DNA from 4 places in the Diaphorobacter sp. JS3050 genome. Region 4 is predicted to be linked to each of the others. Evidence: predicted binding sites of a transcription regulator. Region 4 holds the regulator's gene; each other region holds the start of a gene.
What was found. The regulator FNR, encoded in region 4, switches genes on or off when oxygen is low (the NO sensors DNR and NnrR bind a similar motif). The targets are predictions, from matches to a motif close to TTGATNNNNATCAA.

Region 1 (4,390 bases), 990 kb from region 4:
TCGTTCAGCCAACTGGCCGAGCAGGGCCCGGCCATCCTGGGCCAGGTGCAGGAGGCCACGCAGCGCATCAACACCCTGCTGGGCGACGAGAACCAGCAGCGCTTTTCCACGGCACTGAAGCAGTTGGGCGACGCGGCGGGCAGCATCGACCAGCTCGCGCGCCGCCTGGACAACACCGTGACCACCCGTCTGGACCCCGCGCTGGCGGGCGTGCCGCCGCTGGTGCAGGACACGCAGCAGACCCTGCAGGCGCTGCGCCAGGCGGGCAGCAGCGCGGCCACGGCCGCCAACGACGTCAGCCAGGCCATCCGCACGCTGCAGGCCGAGGGCGGCGCGCTCGACGAGATCGCCGCGGGCGCCAAGTCGCTGGCCGGCGCGGCCGACCGCTTCGGCCGCGTCACGCTGCCGCGCATCAACCATGCGGCCGACGAAACCGCGCGCGCCGCGCGCCGCGTGGGCCGCACGGCCTCGGGCATCAACGACAACCCGCAGTCGCTCATCTACGGGCCCGGTCGCTCGGCCGCGGGACCGGGCGAGCCCGGTTTCACCGCCCCCGCAGCACAGCAATGACACATCGCAAGGATCCTATGATGACTATCAAAAAGATAGCTGCTAGCGCTTATCAGATAAGCGCTAAGGCCATATTTTGCTTAGCATCCCTGGCCCTGGTGGCGGGCTGCTCCATCCTCCCCGAGCCGCCGGTGCGCGCCGATGTGTACGACTTCGGCCCCGGTCCCTTGCAGGCGCCGGGCCCCGCGGCCAGCGCGCCGCTGCCCCCGATCGCGCTGGCCGAGGTGACCGCCACGGGCCTGCCCGAGGGCAGCACCGCGCTGCTGTACCGGCTGGCCTATACCAACGCCCAGCAACTGCGCCCCTACACCCAGGCGCGCTGGAGCCTGCCACCCGCCGTGCTGCTGCACCAGGCGGTGCGCGAGCGCCTGGGCCAGCGCCGCGCGGTGCTCTCAGGCGACGACGGCATGGCCGTGTTGCTGGAGCGCGGCCGCATGCCCAGCGTGCTGCGCCTGGAGCTGGAGGAGTTCAGCCATGTGTTCGGCGCGCCCCAGGCGAGCGCCGGCCTGGTGCGTGTGCGCGCCGTGCTGGCCGACGCGAGCACCGCGGGTGAGACGCTGGTCGCGCAGCGGGTGTTCGTGGCGCGGCGCGATGCCGCCACGCCCGATGCCGCCGGCGGCGCCAAGGCCCTGGCCGATGCGGCGGCCCAGGTGGCCGAGGAGCTGGCCGCATGGGTGGAGCAGTCCGGCCGCTGAGCGCCTGCGCCCTTCCCACCCCCAGAGACATGCTGCGCATGTCTCTTTTTTTTGCCCACCGCGCACCGGCGACGGGGTGGAGGCCTACATGCCGCTGTCGCCCTGGGCTGACGCGGCTTGCGTGCGCGCACCGACGCGCTGCCGCCGGGCACCTGCCTAGAGTCCATTCATCGCCTCGCAATGCCCGGCGCCATACAGGGGCCAGGCAGGCGATCCCTCAACAACCGCCACAGGAGAGTGACGTATGAACGAAGACCGCATTGAAGGCAACTGGAAGCAGTTCAAGGGCAAAGTGAAGGAGCAATGGGGCAAGCTGACCGACGACGACCTGGACGTCATCGCCGGCAAGCGCGACCAGCTGCTGGGCAAGCTGCAGGAGCGCCACGGGCTGGCCCGGGAGGCGGCCGAGGAACAGCTCAAGGGCTGGGAACAGCGCAACCCCGACTTCCGCTACGACTGACGCAACGCGCCGCAGGGGCACGACTCGCGCGCCCTGCGGGATCCAATTTCCATCACATTCATCTGGAGGACATTCCATGAAAAACGCACGCAATCTGCTGGCCCTGGCGGCCGCTGCCCTGATGGCCACTTCGGGCATGGCCATGACCAAGGAGGAATACAACGCCGGCAAGGACCGCATCGGCGCTGACTACAAGGCCGCCAAGGCGCAGTGCGACACCCTGAAGGGCAACGCCAAGGACGTCTGCATGAAGGAGGCCAAGGGCCGCGAGAAGGTGGCCAAGGCCGAGCTGGAAGCCCAGTACAAGCCCAGCGACAAGGCCACCTACAACGTGAACGAGGCCCGTGCCGACGCTGACTATGAAGTGGCCAAGGAAAAATGCGACGACCAGAAGGGCGACGCCAAGGACATTTGCGTGAAGGACGCCAAGGCCGCCCATGTGGCCGCCAAGGAAAACGCCAAGGTGCAGCGCGCGCAGGCCAAGCCTGCCGACTCCACCGCCGAGAAGCGCGCCGATGTCGCAGAGGCCAAGAAGGACGCCGCGGAGGCCCAGCGCGAAGCCAACTACAAGGCTGCGAAGGAGCGCTGCGACACCATGAGCGGTGACGCCAAGGACAAGTGCGTGGCCGATGCCAAGCGCACCTACGGCCAATAAACCGGCAAACATGTGCAGCCCCGCCTCTGGCGGGGCTTTTTTTGTCCCCCACCAGCGGCACCGACATGACATGTGTCAATACCGCCGGTGGCGGTTTTTCTTAAGCTCGCGCCGCTTCACAACGCCGCACAGGAAGGAAAGACCGCCCATGGCCGCATTGCAATGGTCCGAGGAACTCGCACTGGATCTGCCGCAGATGGACCACACGCACCAGGAATTCGTGGCACTGCTGCAGGCCGTGGAGAGCGCAGACGACGTGGCGCTCATCGGTGCCTGGGAAGACCTGGTGGCGCACACCGACGCCCACTTCGCCCAGGAGGACCGCTGGATGCAGGCCACCCGCTTTGCCGCGGGCAACTGCCACAGCACGCAGCACCAGGTGGTGCTCAAGATCATGCGCGAGGGCACCGACCGCGCGCGCCAGGGCGAGCTGCATGTCCTGCGTGAGATGGCTGCAGAGCTGGCCGTATGGTTCCCCCAGCATACGGACGCCATGGACGCGTCCCTCGCCCAGCACCTGCGCCGCGTGGGCTTCGACCCCGCCACGGGCAGCGTGCAGACGCCGGGCGCGCTGCCCGACGATCTGATCCACGGCTGCGGTGGGGCCTGCTCTTCGGGTGACGACACCCCCGCCCAGCCCGCCGCCGTGGCCTGAACGATCGGCCGGCTCAACAGAACTGCAAAACTGGGGCGGTGCGGCGCCGCGCCGGGTGCGTGTGGCGCGTGGCGACAGGTTGTGCCGGAGTGGCGCGGTGTGGCGTCCCGCGCCCGCCACGGTTGCTGTCGCGTCGCCCCGCTAAGCTTGCTGCGTTTTCACGGCCAGCCGGAGCCCCCATGACGCCGCATGAACCACCCGAAAGCGCGCTTTATCGCACCCTGCTCGAATCCACGCGCGCCATTCCGTGGAAGATCGACTGGGCCACGGCGACCTTTGCCTACATCGGGCCGCAGATCGAGGACCTGCTGGGCTGGGCGCCCACCAGCTGGCGCACCGTGCAGGATTGGGCCGACCGCATGCACCCCGACGACCGGGACCGGGTGGTCAACTTCTGCATTTCGCAGTCCCAGTCGGGCGTGGACCACGAGGCGGACTACCGCGCGCTCACCACAGGCGGGGATTACGTATGGATCCGCGACGTGGTGCATGTGGTGCGCGACTTGCAGGGCAATGTGGTGTCGCTCGTGGGCTTCATGTTCGACATCACCGAGCGCAAGCAGAACGAGCACCAGTTGCTGCAACTGCAGCAGGTGCTGCAGGAACTGTCATTCCGCGACGGGCTCACGGGCGTGAACAACCGCCGCAAGTTCGACGCGGAGTACGAGCGCGAATGGCAGGAGGCGCAGCGCACCGGCGAGCCGCTGTCGCTGCTGATGTTCGACGTGGATTTCTTCAAGAGCTACAACGACCAGTACGGCCACGTGGAGGGCGACGAGTGCCTGCGGCGCGTGGCCCGCGCGCTGCAGCAGGCCGCCCACCGCCCGCGCGACTGCCTGGCGCGCTACGGGGGCGAGGAGTTCGTGCTGCTGCTGCCCGGCGCGGAGGCATCTTCCGCGCGCGCGGTGGCGCAGCGCTGCATGCAGGAGGTGGCCCACGCCGGTATCGTCCATGCGGCTTCGCCCCTGGGCCAGCAGCTCACGGTGAGCGTGGGCATGGGCACGGCCCTGCCCGGCACGCAGGATGACTCCAAGCGGTTCCTGGAAACGGTGGACCGCTGCCTTTACCGTGCCAAGCACGCGGGGCGCAACCGCATCGAGGCCACGGCCTGACCGCTATGAACGCGCGGCCAGCACCGGGAACAGCTTGCTCAGCCCGTCGGCCATCACCTCCACGGCCAGCGCCGCGAGGATCAGCCCCATGAGCCGCGTCATCACGTTGATGCCCGTCTTGCCGAGCACGCGCTCGATGGGCTCGGCCAGTGCAAAGCACAGCGCCGTGGCCGCGCCCACCACCACGCCGTAGCCCACCAGCGCCAGGTGCTGCCAGATGCTCTGCGCGCGGTCGGCGTAGAT
Region 2 (4,390 bases), 1.7 Mb from region 4:
ATGATGGTGGCCACGCTGGGCGTGCTGCTGCTGTCGCTGCCCCCGCGCGGGCAGCTGCTGTCGCCTGCGGCCTGGCTGAGCCGCCCTGCGCTCTATGGCCTGGCCTGCGGCGCCAGCTTTGCGATCGCCTCGGTGGGTTTTCGCGGCGGGGCGCTGGCACTGGGGGCCGAGACGCCGTGGCTGTCGGGCGCCTGGGGCGTGCTGATCGCGCAGACGCTGCAGACGCTGGGCCTGGGCGCCTGGGTGGCGCTCAAGAACGAGCGGGGCCTGGCGCCGCTGTGGCCGGCGTGGCGCATGTCGCTGGTGGCGGGCAGCATGGGTGCGGCCGCGTCGCTGGCGTGGTTCACCGCCTACGCCATGCAGACCACGGGCGCCGTGCGCACGCTGGGCATGGTGGAGGTGGTGTTCAGCTACCTGGTATCGCGCCGCCTGTTCAGCGAGTCCTTCACGCGGCCCGAGAAGATCGGCATGGCGTTGATGCTGGTGGGGTTGGTGCTGACCTGCCTGCAGGGCGTGTGAAGAGAAACATCCCCTGAGTCGCTTCGCGCCTTCCCCCCGCTCTCGCATTGCCGCGCAATGCGGGCAGGGGGACGCCACCAGCGCGGCGGGGCGGCCCTTGCGCGGTGGCCCACGCCGGGGGGCGCGCCAGTTTCCTGGGCGGCACGACTCGCGCAGCGCGCGACAATTGCGGCCGTGACCGCTACTGCCTCTGATCGCCGCATCGCCCACCTCGACATGGATGCGTTCTACGCCTCCGTCGAACTGCTGCGCTACCCGCAGCTCAAGGGGCTGCCCGTGGTGATCGGCGGCGGCCGCCGCCCGCAGGACGAAGCGCTGGCCGCTGCCTACGCCGGGCGGCCGGGGGATATTCCGGTGGCGGCGTTTGCGCTGCTGAAGGACTACGCGGGCCGCGGCGTGATCACGACCGCCACCTATGCGGCGCGCCAGTTCGGCGTGGGCTCGGCCATGGGGTTGATGAAGGCCGCGCGCCTGTGTCCGCAGGCCGTGCTGCTGCCGGTGGACTTTGCTGCCTACCGCCGCTACTCCAGGCTTTTCAAGGAAGTGATCCTCTCCATCGCGCCCGTCATGGAAGACCGCGGCGTGGACGAGGTGTACATCGACTTTACGCAAGTGCCCGGTGGCCAGCGCGACGGCGGGCGGGTGCTGGCGCGGCTGATCCAGAAGAGCATCTTCGACGCCACGGGGCTGACCTGCTCGATCGGCGTGGCGCCCAACAAGCTCATCGCCAAGATGGCGAGCGAGTTCAACAAGCCCAATGGCATCTCCATCGTGCAGCCAGGCGACCTGCAAGACCTGATCTGGCCGCTGGACTGCCGCAAGATCAACGGCGTGGGCCCCAAGGCCGAGGCCAGGCTGCTCGCCCACGGCATCCGCACCATTGGCGAACTGGCCCAGCGGCCGCTGCCGTGGCTGATGCAGCAGTTCGGGCGTTCCTACGGTGCCTGGCTGCACGACGCGGCCTGGGGGCGCGACGAGCGCGCGGTGGTGACCGAGAGCGAGCCCGTCTCCATGAGCCGCGAAACCACCTTTGAGCGCGACCTGCACGCGGTGCACGACCGCGCCGAACTGGGCCGCATCTTCACCGCACTGTGCGAGCAGGTGGCGGGGGACCTGATTGCTAAGGGCTACGCCGGCCGCACCATCGGCATCAAGCTGCGCTACGACGATTTCAAGATCGCCACCCGCGATCAGACAGTGGCGGACTTCACCCAGGATGCGGCCACCATCCGCCGCGTGGCGGGCCTGTGCCTCAAACGCGTGCCCTTGACCAAGCGCCTGCGCCTGCTGGGCGTGCGCGTGGGCAACCTGCTGCCCCAGGCAGCCGTTGCCCAGCAGGCGGCGGGTTGGGGCGAAAGCGCGCCGTTGTTCTGATGGGGTCGGGATGTCGCACCATGTTGGTGCGAATTTGCTTGACGTAAATCTAGGGGGAATTTCATAAAAGTTACACTCGTTTACTCACATTCCTGACAGCCCCGCAGAGGGGCCGTTTGTCCTTTCAGAGGTTCTGCATGCGTGTGAACGTCCCGGTCACGGGCCGCGGGTATGACTATCCCGCCGATGAGTTGCTGGTGTCTCTCACCAATACCCGGGGTGAAATCACCCACTGCAATCCCGCGTTCGCGCGGGTGAGCGGCTATTCCCATGACGAACTCATGGGCCAGCCGCACAACCTCGTCCGCCATCCCGACATGCCCCCGGCGGCCTTCAAGGACCTGTGGTCCACCATCGGCCGCGGCAAGCCCTGGACGGGGCTGGTCAAGAACCGCCGCAAGAACGGCGACCACTACTGGGTGCGCGCCAACGTGGTGCCGGTGCTGGAACGCGGCAAGCCCGTGGGCTACATGTCGGTGCGGGTGAAGCCATCGGCCGACGAGGTGGCCGCGGCCGACGCTCTGTATGCGCGCATGCGCGCCGAGGCACAGTCCGGCCGCGTCACGCTGGTGCTGCGCGAGGGCGAGTTGCTGCACGCCGGCCCACGCGGCTGGGTGGAGCGCCTGGTACGCCTGGGCCTTACGGCACACATGGCCCTTACGTTGGCGGTGCTGTCCTTCGCCGTACTGTTGCCCGACGTGCTGGGCCTTGCGGGCTGGGCGGCCGTGGCGTGGCGGGCTGCCGCGCTGGGGCTGGGCGCGGGCGTCATGCTGAACTACTTTCACCGCCACTTCTCGACCGCGCTGGAGGAGGCCGAGCGGTTTGCCGGCGACATCGCGGGCTGCAACCTGGCCACCACGGCGCGCACCGACTATTCGGCGTCGCTGGGAGCGCTCATGCGCCGTCTGGTGCAGATCCAGATCAACCTGCGCGCCGTGGTGGGCGATGTGCGCACCGAAGTGCAGGGCTTTTCTTCCGCCGCCACGCAGGTGGCGCAGGGCGGACGCGAACTGTCGGCGCGCACCGAAGCGCAGGCCGGCAGCCTGCAGCAGACGGCAGCTGCCATGGAGGAACTGGCCAGCACCGTGGCCCACACGGCGGATGCGGCGGCGCAGATGGCGAGCGAGAGCGAGCGCAATATGGCCGTGGCCAGCCGCGGCGGCGCCGCCATCGCCGAGGTGGCGCAGTCCATGGAGCACATCCGCCGCTCGTCGGCGCGCATGGGCGAGATCATCGGCGTGATCGAGAGCATTGCCTTCCAGACCAACCTGCTGGCGCTCAACGCCGCGGTGGAAGCCGCGCGCGCGGGCGAGCAGGGCCGCGGCTTTGCCGTGGTGGCGGGCGAGGTGCGCGCGCTGGCGCAGCGCAGTGCCACCGCCGCCAAGGAGATCAGCGGCCTGATCGGCCAGACGGTGGACGGCATCGCCGATGGCAACCGGCGCATGGCGCAGGCGGGCCGCACCATCGAGGAGATGGTGGATGCGGTGCGGCGCGTGAGCACCCAGGTGCAGGAGATCACGACCGCCACGCGCGAGCAGTCCGAAGGCATCGGCCAGGTGAACGAGGCCATCGTCCAGCTCGACAGCGTGACGCAGCAGAACGCCGCGTTGGTGGAGGAGTCGGCCGCCGCGGCCCAGGCGCTGCGCGCAGGCGTGACTTCGTTGGGCCGCAGCGTGGATGTGTTCCGCCTGGGCTGACGGGCCGTCCAGCGCGTGGCGCTTTCGGTGAAAAGGCACGCGCGGCCACCGGCTGCATGGGGCGGTGCCGGGCCCTGTGCTGCTACGGGCGCGCGGCTGCCATGCGATTGCCGCTTTATTGCCGCGCGGTGCGCACGTTGCGCTGCAGCTGCTGCGGGTGGCTGGTGCGCAGGGGGTTGATGTCCAGGCCGCCGCGGCGTGTGTAGCGCGCGTACACGGCCAGCTTGATGGGGCGGCAGCGCGTCCAGATGTCCATGAAGATGCGCTCCACGCACTGCTCGTGGAATTCGTTGTGGTTGCGAAAGCTCACCAGGTACTGCAACAGGCCGGCCTGGTCGATCTGCGCGCCGCTGTAGGTGATCTGCACGCTGCCCCAGTCGGGCTGGCCGGTCACCAGGCAGTTGCTCTTGAGCAGGTGGCTCACCAGCGTCTCGGTCACCGGGGCCTCGTCATGGTGTGCGGCCAGCAGCTCGGGCGCGGGCTGGTAGCGCGTGCATTCCACGTCCAGGCGGTCCAGCAGCAGGCCGTCCAGCTCGTGGATGGGCTCGCGGTCGAAGGCCTCGGGCAGCAGCAGCGTCACGCCCACGGTGCCGGGATGCTCGGCGCCGCGCCACACGGCCTCGCTCACGTCGGCGCGGATGCGCGCACGCACTTCGGCCTCGCTGGCAAAGCGGGTGTTGTTGAAGCTGTTCAGGTACAGCTTGAACGACTTGCTCTCGACGATGTGGGGCGTCTCGCAGGGCACGGTGATGTGGGCGATGGCCACCTGCGGCTTGCCGCGCAGGTTGAGCCACGACAGC
Region 3 (4,390 bases), 1.7 Mb from region 4:
CACGGGAATGCCGGTGGCGCGGCTGACCACCTCGGCGATTTCCTCGGCACCCACCTGGGTGCGCAGCAGCTTGTGCTTGGTGCCGGTCCCGCCGGCCTCGCTGTCCTGCGCTTCCTTCAGGCGCTTTTCCAGCTCGGGCAGCGTGCCGTACTGCAGCTCGGCGACCTTGTTGAAGTCGCCCTTGCGCTTCAAGTCGTCGATCTGCGTGCGGATGGCATCGATGTCCTTGCGGATCTGTTCGGAGCCCTGCGCGCTGGCCTTCTCGGCCTTCCAGACCTCTTCCAGATCGGCGTACTCGCGCTCCACATTGCCCAACTCTTCCTCGATGAGCTGCAGGCGTTTTTGCGAGGCCTCATCGGTCTCCTTCTTCATCGCCTCGCGCTCGATCTTGAGCTGGATCATGCGCCGCTCAAGCTTGTCCATCGACTCAGGCTTGGAGTCGATCTCGATCTTGATCTTGGCCGCGGCCTCGTCGATCAGGTCGATGGCCTTGTCAGGCAAAAAGCGGTCGGTGATGTAGCGGTGCGACAGCTCGGCCGCGGCCACGATGGCCGGGTCGGTGATGTCCACGCCGTGGTGCGCCTCGTAGCGCACCTGTAGGCCGCGCAGGATGGCGATGGTGTCTTCCACGCTGGGCTCATCCACCAGCACCTTCTGAAAGCGCCGCTCCAGCGCCGCATCCTTCTCGATGTACTTGCGGTACTCGTCCAGCGTGGTCGCGCCGATGCAGTGCAGCTCGCCGCGCGCCAGTGCGGGTTTCAGCATGTTGCCCGCGTCCATGGCGCCTTCGGCCTTGCCGGCGCCGACCATGGTGTGGATCTCGTCGATGAAGAGAATGATGCGGCCTTCCTCGTGCGCCACTTCCTTCAGCACGGACTTCAGGCGTTCCTCGAACTCGCCGCGGTACTTGGCGCCCGCCAGCAGGCCGGCCATGTCCAGCACCAGCACGCGCTTGTTCTTCAGCGTCTCGGGCACCTCGCCCTCGACGATGCGCTGGGCCAGCCCCTCGACGATGGCGGTCTTGCCCACGCCGGGCTCGCCGATCAGCACGGGGTTGTTCTTGCTGCGCCGCTGCAGCACCTGGATGGCGCGGCGGATCTCGTCGTCGCGGCCGATCACCGGGTCCAGCTTGCCCTGGCGGGCGCGCTCGGTCAGGTCCAGCGTGTATTTCTTCAGCGCCTCGCGCTGCCCCTCGGCTTCGGCGCTGTCCACCTTCTGGCCGCCACGCACGGCGTCGATGGCCGCCTCCAGGCTCTTGCGGGTCACGCCGTTGTCCTTGGCCAGCTGCGCGGCCTCGCCCTTGCTGTCGACCAGCGCCAGCAAAAACAATTCGCTGGCGATGAACTGGTCGCCGCGCTTGATGGCCTCCTTCTCGGTGGCCTGCAGCACACGGCCCAGCTCGGGGCTGCCCTGCACCTGGTCCTGGCCCTGCACCTGGGGCAGGCGCTTGACGGCGGCCTCGGCCGCGGCCAGCAGGCCCGGCACATTGGCGCCGGCACGCTGCAGCAGCGCGCGCGGGCCTTCATCCTGGCGCAGCATGGCCACCAGCATGTGCACGGGCTCTATGTAGGCGTTGTCATGTCCCAGGGCCAGCGACTGTGCATCAGACAGCGCTTCTTGGAACTTCGTGGTGAATTTATCGAGACGCATGTGAAACCTCCAACTTGTCGCTAGCTAGGGCTCCGGGGCCTCGATTTCAAGCCGCCGGACGATAAAAGTCAGCCCACCTGGGGCGGCGCGGCGATGCCCCAGCGCGCCAGCGCCGCATCGTCGCTCACGCGCGCATCCACCCAGCGCGCACCATCTGGCGTCTGCTCCTTCTTCCAGAACGGCGCCTGGGTCTTGAGGTAGTCCATGACGAACTCGCAGGCCTGAAAGCTCTCGCCGCGGTGCGCCGAGGTCACGGCCACCATCACGATCTGGTCCAAGGGCGCGAGCAGCCCCACGCGGTGGATCACGCGCACGCCATAGAGGTCAAAACGTGCAAACGCCGCATCCACCATGGCCTCGATGGATTTCTCGGTCATGCCCGGGTAGTGCTCCAGCTCCATGGAGGCCACGCTGTCCCCTTCGTTGCGGTCGCGCACCGTGCCCACGAAGCAGCACACCGCCCCCACGCGCGCGTCCCGCGCACGCAGCGCCGCCAGCTCGGTGGAAACGTCGAAGTCATGGGTCTGGATGGAAACGCGGTGCATGGCAGTGGTCAGCGGCAGAATTGCGGAATTGACGGCACTTTAACGCCCACCCCACACTTGCACACCATGGCCCTGCAGACCATCACCACCGACGACTACCTGCTCTACCCCTCGCCGCGCAATGCGCACCGTGTGGTGTTTGAGTTCCAGACTTTCGTGCCCCACCCCTATGCCTTGATCGATCTGCCCAGCTTCGACCTGGCGGGCCGCTACAGCCTGTTCTCCGCCCACCGCAAGGCTGACGCGAAGATGGGCCAGCTCGTGACCTTCGAGCTGGAAGGCGACCAGCAGCGCTTTGAGCGCCTGTTCGTGCCTGTTTGAAGGTACTTGACGACAATAGTGGGGTATACCCGGATTTTTGACTTGTCTCAAAGGGGCTTCCGCCGGGCTGCGCTGCAATGGCTCCATCACATAACGACGGAGGAAACGCCATGCAACTGCTCAAGCAACTCTTCACCACCGAGGTGGGCCTGTTCAGCGCCATAGGCATCGGTTTCATGCTGTGCATGGGGGGCTTCTTCATCTGGCTGTTCACGCGCAACGATGCGCCCCCGGCAAAGCAAAAGCGCTGATCCGCTCCAGACCCGCGCGGGCGCCGTCTCCGGCAAGAGCGGCGCCTGTGTTTTTTCGCCGTGCCAGACAATAGGCAGATGCACGACGACAACCAGATCCTGGTCCCGCCCTCCTTCATCGCGCTGTACAGCGACACACGCGCACGCCTGCAGGCGCCTGCCGCCGAGGTGCGGGCGCGCTACGAGTGGTGCGAGGACCTGGCCTGCCACTTGGTGGAACAGGCGCAGCAGCTGTACCACGGCGGTGCGCGGTCGGAAGAAGGGGTGCTGCTGGGCATCCACGCCGGCCTGGCCGGCCCGGACGCGGGCGTGACCCTGGCCGAGGCGCGCTGGATCACGCTGCGCCTGGCCGAGTTGCTGGGGTGGCGCAGCCCCGAGCTGCCCGCCCTGGCGGTGCGGCAGCCTTGAAGGCCGTCAACCGCCCGTGACGGGCGGAAAGAACGCCGCCTCGGCGCCTGCCGCCAGCGGCGTGGCGTCATGCGCCATGGTCTGGTTGAGGGCCACGCGCACGGCGCGCCCGCGCGAGAGGCAGGTGGCCCAGGGCTCGCCACGGGCGATGAGTTCATCGCGCAAGGCGCCCAGCGTGGTGGCGCCGGTCTGCACCGTCTCCTGCCCCGTGCCCACGGCCTCGCGGATGGAGGCGAAGTAGCGCACCGTGATCGTGAAGGGCGTGGTCATGACAGCAACTCCGCAAATGGCAGAAAGCGCACGGTGTCGCCGCGCGCAATGGTCTGGCCGGCGGGGTTGTCCACCACGCCGTCCGCCCAGGCGGCCGAGGTAAGCACGCCCGAGCTTTGGTTGGGAAACAGTTCCAGCGTGCCATCGGCGCCCTGGCGCACGCGCAGGAATTCACGGCGTTTATCGGCCCGGGGCCAGTTGAATCCAGCCGTAGCAGCTATCGCTTTAGGAGCAACATCACGCACGCCCTGCAGGCGCAACAGGAAGGGGCGCACCAGCAGGCCGAAGGTGACGAAGCTGGACACGGGGTTGCCCGGCAGGCCCATGAAGTGTGCACTGCCGCCCGCGTGGGGAATCTGGCCGTAGGCGAAGGGCTTGCCCGGCTTCATGGCGATCTGCCAGAGCTGCAGCGTGCCCAAGCGCTCCACCGCCGGCTTGATGTGGTCTTCCTCGCCCACACTCACGCCGCCGCTGGTCAGGATCAGGTCATGTCCCTGGGCAGCCTCGCGCAGCGCGGCCACGGTGGCCTCGCGCCGGTCGGGCACGATGCCTAAGTCGCTCACCTCGCAGCCCAGGCGCAGCAGCATGGCGCGCAGGAAGAAACGGTTGCTGTTGTAGATGGCGCCGGGCTTCATCTGCGCGGGCGGCACATCACCCGGCATGACGAGTTCGTCGCCCGTGGAAAAAAGCGCCACGCGGGGCCGGCGCGCCACCTGCAGGGTGCCCAAGCCGATACTGGCAGCCAGGCCCAGCTCTGCGGGAGTGAGGCGCGTGCCAGCGGCCAGCACCTCAGCACCCCGGGTGATGTCCTCGCCCGCGCGCCGAATCCACTGACCCTGGGCCGGTACGGCATTCACGCGCACGCGATCCCCGTCGAGCGCCTCGCAGTCTTCCTGCATCACGATGGCATCGGCCCCCTCGGGCACCGGCGCGCCCGTGAAGATG
Region 4 (4,390 bases):
AAAGCTGCGGGACTGGGTGACTGCATCGATTGCACGCTGTGTGTCCAGGTCTGCCCAACGGGTATCGATATTCGCAACGGACTGCAATACGAATGCATTGGTTGCGGTCTCTGCGTGGACGCTTGCAATACCGTGATGGATAAGATGAAGTATCCGCGCGGGCTGATTCGTTTCTCGACGCAGAACGGCGTCAAGAACCACTGGACCCAATCGCAAATGCTCAAACGCGTGCTGCGACCCCGTGTGTTGTTCTATTCAGCGGTGCTGGTGGTGTTGTGCATCGGCATGCTGGCCAGCTTGGTGGTACGCACCCCGTTGAAGGTGGACATCGTGCGCGACCGCGCTGCGCTCTCGCGCATCGTGGCGGGAGGCAAGCTGGAAAATATCTACCGGCTGCAGATCATGAACGCCACGGAGGGGGCGCAGCGCTACACCATCAGCGCCCACGGCATGGAAGGGCTGGAAGTGGCGTCCGAGACCGCAATTGACATCGGACCGGCGGAATCCCGATGGGTGGTTGTCCGTCTTCAAATTCCGTATGGCTCAGCATCTCCTGGATCGCATACGGTGTATTTCGATATTCAAGCGCAGGGTGATAAAGCCCAAGTGGCAGAGAAATCCGTGTTCCTTGTACCCCGCTGAAGGCGGTCGTGGAATGCAAATGAACAAGCTGTGCTCATAAATGAGCGAGGAGTTGGTATAAATGCCGAGTAATTCCCCCATGAATCTGGAAGACGCAGGAAAGCCTTGGTGGACGTTTGGCCATGTCTGGCTTGTCATCGCGGGGCCGGTGATTGTCATCATTGCGGGCTTCGTGACCCTCTGGCTGGCCGTGAGCCAACCTGACCCCGTCATCGCGGAAGACTATTACCAACGGGGATTGAACATCAACGAGACCCTGAAGGAGTCTGGGGGCGACATGACGCCTGCCATGAAGGGGCGCAACCATGCAGCTACTCCGCTGGAGGATCAACCGCGCTGACCGGCAGGGCGAGTCCTCTTTGCATGCCGGAGAACAGATGCTAGGCTGTCAACTACACCTGCTAGGAGATGGGCGAATGTGGATGCAACGATTGATGTGGATCGCGTGGCCGGCCTTTTTGATGGCGGGCGTCATGGAAATGGTGGTGTTCGCCTTCGTGGATCCAGAAGCGCTGCAGTGGTTTGATCAACCCCTGCATCTCTCGCGCGAAGGTGTGTATACCATCGCCTTCTTCACGTTCTGGTTCGTACTCATGGCTTCCAGCGCATTGACGACGCTGTTGTCACTCTCGCCCTTTGAGTTGAATCGCTGCCCCGTGCCCAAAGGGGCGCGGCCGGCTGATTGCGCCAAATACGTTTCCTGATCTTTCCGCCGATCAGTTATGAATGAGCAAAAAACCGAGGCTTAATGGCAGGCTTGCTGGCTGTTGACAATTCGCTTCAGCGCATCGGTATCGACGATGCGCACATGGCGCTGTTTTACTTCCACAATACCTTCTTCCACGAACTTCGAAAACGTGCGGCTGACGGTTTCCAGTTTCAATCCCAGGTAGCTGCCGATCTCTTCGCGTGTCATGCGCAGCACCAATTCGGATTGTGAGAAACCCCGGGCATGCAAGCGTTGTACGAGATTCAACAGGAATGCGGCAAGGCGTTCCTCGGCACGCATACTCCCCAGCAACAGCATGACCCCATGCTCGCGAACAATCTCGCGGCTCATGATCTTGTGCACATGGTGCTGTAGTGCCGTTACTTCGCGCGACAACTCTTCAATACGATCGAAAGGCATGACGCATACTTCGGCGTCTTCAAGCGCTACCGCATCGCAAGTGTGACGGTCGCTCACGATGCCATCCAGGCCGATGATCTCGCCCGCCATTTGAAAACCTGTCACTTGGTCGCGACCGTCTTCGGTGGCGACACAGGTCTTGAAGAATCCGGTGCGGATGGCAAAAAGGGATGTGAAGGGTTCACCGTTCCGGAAAAGCGTGCCGCCACGCTTGATCTTGCGTCGTACAGCAACAATGTCATCGATGCGCTTGAGTTGCTGGTCGTCCAGACCCACGGGCATGCACAGCTCACGCAGATTGCAGTTTGAGCAGGCAACTTTGATGGTCTGGAGATTCGTATGCATGGGAACCCTGTTCATGGCTTGAGCTTACCTCTGAACGGCTGGGAGACATGGAATGCCGTAGGCCGTTGGACGACTTTGAGCCGAAGTCAAATTGTCGCCACAAGGACCTTATGGGCGCTTGATCAACGTCAAGGACTCATGGGGGACTCTACGGCACAGTGATATGAAAGTGCAAGGAATCCCGTCATGACCGTTGTTACAACAGAGCTCCTGCGTCGCTTTGACGTCCCAGGGCCGCGCTACACCTCTTATCCGACTGCTGATCGTTTTGTCGAGGCTTTTGGCGAGCGGGAATACATCCTTGCGCTGCAGCAGCGTCGCGTGGGGTCGGTAGCCAAGGCGATGCCTTTGTCGCTTTATGTCCACATCCCGTTTTGTGAATCGCTGTGCTATTACTGCGCGTGTAACAAGATCATTACCCGGCATCCAGAGCGGGCAGAGGTCTACTTGCGTTACCTCAGCCGTGAGATCGACCTGCATACGGCGCACTGCGGTGTGGGTCAGCATGTGAGCCAGCTGCATTTCGGCGGAGGCACGCCTACTTTTCTGACGGATGACGGTTTGCGCGAACTGATGGGCATGCTGAGGCGCAGTTTCGTCCTCGTTCCGGGGGGGGAGTACTCCATAGAAGTGGACCCCCGGACCGTGGATGAAGCGCGGCTGGGATTGTTGGCGGAGCTGGGTTTCAATCGCCTGAGCTTTGGCGTGCAGGATTTCGACCCTGAAGTACAAAAGGCCGTGCACCGCATTCAGCCTGCCGAAAAGGTGTTCGCGTTGGTCGATGCGGCTCGCAAGCTCGGGTTTGAATCGGTGAACGTGGATTTGATCTACGGGCTGCCGCGACAGACACCGGAGTCGTTTGATTGCACCTTGGCGCAGGTAGCCGAGCTGCGGCCAGACCGGATCGCGCTGTATGCGTACGCTCACTTGCCAGAACGCTTCAAGTCGCAGCGACGCATCATCACGGCCGAGTTGCCCATGGCTTCGGCCAAGGTGTCCATGCTGGCCCGGTCACTTGATGTGTTCCAGGAAGCCGGCTACGTCTACGTGGGCATGGACCATTTTGCGCTGCCTGACGATGCGCTGGCGGTGGCCAAGCGGCAAGGCAGGCTGCACCGCAATTTCCAAGGCTATAGCACGCAGCCCGATTGCGACCTGATTGGTCTGGGCGTTTCTGCCATCGGGCGCGTGGGCGCTACTTACAGCCAAAATGTGAAAACGCTGGACGAGTATTACGACTGCATTAACCAGGGGCATTTGCCTGTGGTGCGCGGGCTGGCGTTGACCAAGGACGACTTGGTGCGCCGCGCAGTCATCATGGCGTTGATGTGCCAAGGTGAATTGCTGTTTGAGCCGTTGGAACAGTCCTGGCTGATTGATTTCCGCAGTTATTTCGATGCGGAATTACAGCAACTGCAAGAAATGGCGGCTCAGGGCTTGGTGAAAATCAGTGATGAGGGCGTTGAAGTCACGCCCATGGGATGGTATTTCGTGCGCGGCGTGGCCATGGTGTTCGACAAGTATCTACAGGCTGACCGTAACCGCGCTCGCTTTTCCCGGATTATTTGATCCATGCTGTGGGCGCTGGCCACGACGGCCTTCCTGATGGGGCTGATGGGAGGGGCTCACTGTTTGGCGATGTGTTCTGTTCCCTGCGCGGCGCTTACGGGGCTGGGTGGCACGCCGGACGCCACCCACACCATTCAATGGGCGTCCCGCCGCGGAATCCTCCAACGGGTAGCGCAGTTTCACGTGGGGCGCCTGATTGGCTACGGCGCCGCAGGGGCGGTGGTTGCGCTGGCTATGGAGCAACTCGCATGGCTGGGGCAAAGCACCTCGGCATTGCGCCCCCTTTGGACGCTGATGCACGTGCTCATCCTCGCGTGGGGCGGGATGATGATGGTGCAAGCGCAGCAGCCCTTGTGGGTTGAGCGGGCGGGGCGTGCTGCCTGGGCGAAGGTCAAGCCCTTGGTCTCTCGGCCTGGCGGGCTCCTGACCGCGGGTGTGGCCTGGGCGCTCCTGCCATGCGGCCTGCTGTATACCGCACTGTTGACTGCCGCACTCAGCGGAAGCGTGCTCCGCGGAGCCTTGTGCATGGTCCTGTTTGGCGTGGGAAGTGGTGTATGGCTGGTGTTGGGGCCGTGGACATTTGGCCGCATTCGCGCTTGGATCGGCGTGAAGGGTGGGGCGTGGGGGTCTCGGCTGGCAGGTGGTGTGCTTTTTTCCCTGGGTGCATGGGCGCTATGGATGAAGGTTGTCCATGGGCAGCCGGCG

Region 1: HND92_RS01300 (hemerythrin domain-containing protein) is a predicted target of FNR. The motif match lies at 2,446-2,459, and genes of this name have one in related genera.
Region 2: HND92_RS14520 (PAS domain-containing methyl-accepting chemotaxis protein) is a predicted target of FNR. The motif match lies at 1,932-1,945, and genes of this name have one in related genera.
Region 3: HND92_RS14050 (DUF3149 domain-containing protein) is a predicted target of FNR. The motif match lies at 2,554-2,567, and genes of this name have one in related genera.

Annotation. Positions count from the first base shown of each region.
Region 1 is NZ_CP053553.1:282,256-286,645, forward strand. Features, by position in the region: gene HND92_RS01280 (MlaD family protein) at 1-570, shown strand, start outside; gene HND92_RS01285 (ABC-type transport auxiliary lipoprotein family protein) at 588-1,265, shown strand; gene HND92_RS01290 (CsbD family protein) at 1,510-1,725, shown strand; gene HND92_RS01295 (hypothetical protein) at 1,802-2,380, shown strand; gene HND92_RS01300 (hemerythrin domain-containing protein) at 2,529-3,035, shown strand; gene HND92_RS01305 (sensor domain-containing diguanylate cyclase) at 3,215-4,147, shown strand; gene HND92_RS01310 (MarC family protein) at 4,151-4,390, opposite strand, start outside.
Region 2 is NZ_CP053553.1:3,022,748-3,027,137, reverse strand. Features, by position in the region: gene HND92_RS14530 (DMT family transporter) at 1-519, shown strand, start outside; gene HND92_RS14525 (DNA polymerase IV) at 736-1,893, shown strand; gene HND92_RS14520 (PAS domain-containing methyl-accepting chemotaxis protein) at 2,031-3,590, shown strand; gene queF (NADPH-dependent 7-cyano-7-deazaguanine reductase QueF) at 3,706-4,390, opposite strand, start outside.
Region 3 is NZ_CP053553.1:2,928,349-2,932,738, forward strand. Features, by position in the region: gene clpB (ATP-dependent chaperone ClpB) at 1-1,650, opposite strand, end outside; gene moaE (molybdopterin synthase catalytic subunit MoaE) at 1,719-2,195, opposite strand; gene HND92_RS14045 (hypothetical protein) at 2,262-2,516, shown strand; gene HND92_RS14050 (DUF3149 domain-containing protein) at 2,627-2,767, shown strand; gene HND92_RS14055 (hypothetical protein) at 2,846-3,175, shown strand; gene moaD (molybdopterin converting factor subunit 1) at 3,182-3,445, opposite strand; gene glp (gephyrin-like molybdotransferase Glp) at 3,442-4,390, opposite strand, start outside.
Region 4 is NZ_CP053553.1:1,274,723-1,279,112, forward strand. Features, by position in the region: gene ccoG (cytochrome c oxidase accessory protein CcoG) at 1-642, shown strand, start outside; gene HND92_RS06290 (FixH family protein) at 704-982, shown strand; gene HND92_RS06295 (hypothetical protein) at 1,059-1,346, shown strand; gene fnr (fumarate/nitrate reduction transcriptional regulator Fnr) at 1,388-2,131, opposite strand; gene hemN (oxygen-independent coproporphyrinogen III oxidase) at 2,303-3,685, shown strand; gene HND92_RS06310 (sulfite exporter TauE/SafE family protein) at 3,689-4,390, shown strand, end outside.